2 regions of the Pseudoalteromonas sp. DL-6 genome follow, and region 2 is predicted to be linked to the other one. Evidence: predicted binding sites of a transcription regulator. Region 2 holds the regulator's gene; the other holds the start of a gene.
What was found. Region 2 encodes MetJ, which represses methionine synthesis genes. Its sites were predicted from a motif close to TAGACGTCTAGACGTCTA; they were not measured.
Positions count from the first base shown of each region.

Region 1 (2,475 bases), 710 kb from region 2:
AGTTATTAAAGCATGCCGATTTAGCTATGTATGAAGCAAAAGCCAAAGGGCGTAATACTTTCCACTTTTATAGCCAAGATCTTAATGCGGCAGCTAATGAACGATTATTCCTTGAAAATGAGTTGCGCCATGCGATTAAAGAAAAGCAACTCACGCTGCATTACCAGCCACAGGTTGATTGTCGCGATAACAGCGTGGTGGGATATGAAGCATTGCTTCGTTGGTTCCATCCTACACAAGGGTTTATTCCTCCGACTAAGTTTATTCCCATAGCCGAGGCAACCGGTTTAATTGTGGAGCTTGGTCAATGGGTGCTACAACAAGCCTGTGAGTTTACTAAGCGACTAGAGCAACAAGATAGAGCAAGTAATATGTCGATTAACCTGTCAGCAAGACAGTTTAAAGACGCAAGCTTAGTACCTATGCTGAAAAAGATAATTATAGAGACACAAATTAACGCAAAAAGTCTGCATCTTGAACTAACCGAGAGCATGCTGATGGGTAACGTTGAGGCGGCTATTGAACAGTTGCATCAACTTAAAAAATTGGGTATCTCAATTTCTATTGACGATTTTGGTACGGGTTACTCTTCGCTGAGTTACCTCAAGCGTTTCCCCGTCGATATTCTTAAAATTGATCGCTCGTTTGTCAAAGATATCCCTGAGGATGACAACGACATGGAGATCACTGCGGCCATTATCGCTATGGCACAAAAGCTGAAGCTTGATGTGGTTGCTGAAGGGGTTGAAACAATCGAGCAAGTTGAGTTTTTACAAAACAATAATTGTTTTATTGTGCAAGGGTATTATTTTAGCAAGCCAGTGGCTGAAGATGATATCCCCGCATTATTTGATCAACTAGCTGCGCTAAAAATTATTGAATAAGTAAAAAGTTGCGGGTTAACCACCCGCAATTTTTACTTTAAATTTTAACCCTTCTAAAATAGCTTTTAGTTTGTCGCGGTCATCACCTTGTACTTCGATAACCCCTTCTTTTACTGCGCCGCCTTGGCCCATCTTACTTTTTATTGTTTTAGCTAACTTTTTCAAATCATGCTGTTGTGGATCAAGACCAACAACCAGCATTACACCTTTGCCTTTTCGGCCTTTGGTTTGACGCTCTATGCGAATAGAGCCATCTTTAAATAGTTTTACATCCAGTTCTTTTTCTGGCTTTGGCTGGTCAATTCGCCCCGTTGCTGTTGAATACACTAAGTGACTATCACTCATAATTAACCTACTTAAGATTGAATATAATAATGCGGTAAATAATAACAAATTTACGACGCAAAGACGTAATTTTTACGCCTCGATTCATTTTTATAAAGTTATAAGCTTAACAATATTGACCTCATTAGGCTTATTAAAAATGCGCTTAAGTATTTTTTAAAAACCGTTTTAAATTGGCTAGCACTATAAAAATATCCATGCTACTATTTCGGCATTATAGATGTATGGACGTCCAAATGCTTAATTCTTACTTAGAGCACGCTCAGCTTAATATTGAGCAACAGTTAATTCACGCTGAGCTAGAAAAGCTCGATCAATATCTAAATAATAATGCTGCACCAGCGGTGCGTTTGGAGTATCAAATTCCTGAGCTAGGTGAAGGAGGGGCATGTAGCTTATTTGGTTACCTACAAGATGAGCCATTTAAACTAAGCGATTATGTTAGTCAAAGTGCGCAAACAACTGAAAAGCTGGCGCAACTTCAGTTAATTGTTGACTACGTTATTGAAAATACGCAGCTTGATTGGTACGGCATTTATCAAAACACCGTCACCAATGAAGGTGAGCAGCTATTAAAGCTGGCTTATTTTGGTGCCCCGAGTCGTCCTTTGTTTCCGCTTACCGATGAATTTGCAATGGGCAGTAATAACGTTCAAGTAGCGCTTAGCGGTAAAGGACGCGTCATTAATAATGTTGAGCAATATATAGCAGCAGGCGGTGAGTATTATACCTGCGATCCGAAGGTAAAAGCAGAAGCCTGTTTACCGTTATTTAATGCACAACAGCAGTGTGTAGGTATTGTTGATGGTGAAGCCTTCAATACTGATTTTTTTGATAAAGCGACGCTGGCGTTATTAATTGCGTGTTGCATTAAAATTCCTCACTTTTTAGTGTAAATAACACTAGTCAACCTAGTGAGTTTTTATGTTAAGCTTAGCGCAACAGCTAACCCCTAAATAACGAAGAGATAGTCAATGTTCTCAGTATTAAAACCATTACCAACAGACCCTATTCTTGGCCTTATGGCGGCCTATAAGCAAGATACTAACCCAAATAAGATTGACTTAGGGGTTGGTGTATATAAAGACGAGCAGGGGAATACCCCGGTATTAAAGTCAGTAAAAAAAGCAGAAGCATTTCGTTTAGAAAATGAAATGAGCAAATCTTACATTGGTCTTGCTGGTAATTTAGATTACTGTCAACAAATGGAAAATCTTCTACTAGGTGAACACCCAGCATTATTAGC
Region 1 is NZ_CP019770.1:1,052,678-1,055,152, forward strand. Features, by position in the region: gene B1F84_RS04890 (EAL domain-containing protein) at 1-884, shown strand, start outside; gene B1F84_RS04895 (translation initiation factor) at 900-1,229, opposite strand; gene B1F84_RS04900 (GAF domain-containing protein) at 1,466-2,125, shown strand; gene B1F84_RS04905 (amino acid aminotransferase) at 2,204-2,475, shown strand, end outside.
Region 1: B1F84_RS04895 (translation initiation factor) is a predicted target of MetJ. The motif match lies at 1,447-1,464, and genes of this name have one in related genera.

Region 2 (2,475 bases):
TTATTATTTAAACGTTTTGCAGGACTAGACTCAATTGACATTGAAGTTAAGCATCGCACAACCGAAGACTTTATCAACACGGTTGCGAATATTGCAGACACGTTTGGTGGTATCAATTTAGAAGATATTAAAGCACCAGAATGTTTTGAAATAGAAAAAGCACTTATAGAACGTTGCAGCATTCCTGTGTTTCATGATGATCAACATGGTACGGCAATTGTTACGGCTGCGGGTATGCTAAATGCATTAGAAGTACAAGGCAAAGCAATTGAAGATGCGATTATCGTATGTTTAGGTGCTGGTGCCGCAGCTGTTGCCTGTATGGAGCTTTTAATTAAGTGTGGCGCCTTACGTGAACATATTTATATGTTAGACCGTAAAGGGGTTATTCATACACGTCGTGATGACTTAAATGAATATAAGCAATTATTTGCAAACAATACGGATAAACGTACTTTACAAGATGTAATTGAAGATGCCGATGTGTTTGTTGGTGTATCAGGCCCAAATTTATTAGCCGCCGATGATTTAAAATTAATGGCTGACCGCCCAGTTGTATTTGCATGTTCAAACCCCGATCCTGAAATTGATCCGCAATTAGCACATGCTGCACGCAACGATCTTATTATGGCGACCGGCCGCTCTGATTATCCGAACCAAGTTAACAACGTACTTTGTTTTCCATTTATTTTCCGTGGTGCATTAGATGTACGCGCAAGTGAAATAAACGATGAAATGAAAATAGCTGCTGTAGAGGCAATTCGCAGTATTGCTAAAGAGCCAGTACCGGCTGAAGTACTGACTGCTGCTGGCATCGATAAATTAGAGTTTGGTGCAAAATATATTATACCAAAACCTATGGATCCGCGCTTATTGCCTCGTATCGCCAAAGCGGTTGCTCAAGCTGCAGTTGATTCGGGTGTGGCACAAATTGATATGCCAGAGAACTACATGGCGTAATTTTAAGTGTGAATTAACGCAAAAAAAACCTCAGCATTTGCTGAGGTTTTTTTATAACACAGATAAAGAAATTTAGTCTTCATTTAAAATAGGCACTTCTAGTCCCATTTCTTGCATTATCTTCTTCACCTCTTCAGGTACTTTTTCTGCATTGTCTTTACGTAGATCATCATCATTAGGCAGCGGTTGCCCTGTAAACGCATGCAAAAATGCTTCGCATAAAAGCTCACTATTTGTTGCATGGCGCAAGTTGTTTATTTGACGACGAGTACGTTCATCAGTTAATACCTTTAATACATTTAGCGGGATCGAAACGGTGATCTTTTTTACTTGTTCGGATTTTTTCCCGTGTTCTGCATATGGGTGAATATATTCACCATTCCATTTAGCCATAAGATGTATCGTTGCCTCAGATTATAAATTGCTCACACAGCATCAAAGCGTGTAAATATGCGTGAAATTCTATCGGTTTAAAAAAGATAGTCAAATACTAGTTATTTAGCTATCTAGACATTTAAATGTTTTGACATCTCAAACTGCATGCGCTACCTTTTAGACGTCTAAACATCCAAAATGGTAAAGGTGGCGAAAATGAGTGAAAAAAATAAGGCAACAATTGCTGTTCGTAGTGGAATAGAAGCCGACAAACAGCATGGTGCGGTTGTTCCACCGCTTTATTTATCAACAACTTACTCATTTGCTGACTTTGATACCAAGCGTCAATATGATTATGGCCGCAGTGGTAATCCTAATCGTGACATTTTGGCTGATGCGCTCACCGAGCTTGAAGGTGGCGCTAAAGGCATTATTACTGCCACAGGCATGGCGGCAGTTCACTTAACCACTCAGTTATTAAATAGTGACGATACGTTAGTGATCCCCCACGATTGTTATGGTGGCAGTTATCGTTTATTTACTTCACTAGAAAAACGCGGCTTGTTGAAACTTGAAGTGGTCGATTTCACTAAAAGCGAAAGCTTATCGCATATTCTTGCTATTAAACCTAAGCAGATCTGGATTGAAACACCGAGTAATCCAATTTTACGATTAACTGATATTAAAGCAGTTACCGATATTGCTAAGCAGTGTGGTGCACTCGTTGCTGCCGATAACACATTTTTATCGCCAGCTTTGCAAAACCCGATTAAATTTGGTGCAGATATTGTGGTTCACTCAACCACTAAATATATCAATGGTCATTCAGATGTTGTTGGTGGTGCAGTTATTGCGGCGAGCGCTGAGCTTGGTGAAGAACTGGCCTGGTGGGCAAATAATATTGGCATTACTGGGGCGCCATTTGATAGCTATTTAACACTCAGAGGCTTACGTACGTTAAATGTGCGTTTGAGACAACACCAAGAAAACGCATTCGCTATTGCACAGTATTTAGAAAGCTCCCCGTTTGTTGCTCAGGTTTACTATCCAGGTCTTGAATCACACCCGCAACATGCGCTTGCTAAGGCGCAGCAGCTTGGCTTCGGTGCTATGGTCAGTTTTGATATAAAAGGCGATATA
Region 2 is NZ_CP019770.1:345,502-347,976, forward strand. Features, by position in the region: gene B1F84_RS01560 (malic enzyme-like NAD(P)-binding protein) at 1-960, shown strand, start outside; gene metJ (met regulon transcriptional regulator MetJ) at 1,033-1,353, opposite strand; gene metB (cystathionine gamma-synthase) at 1,552-2,475, shown strand, end outside.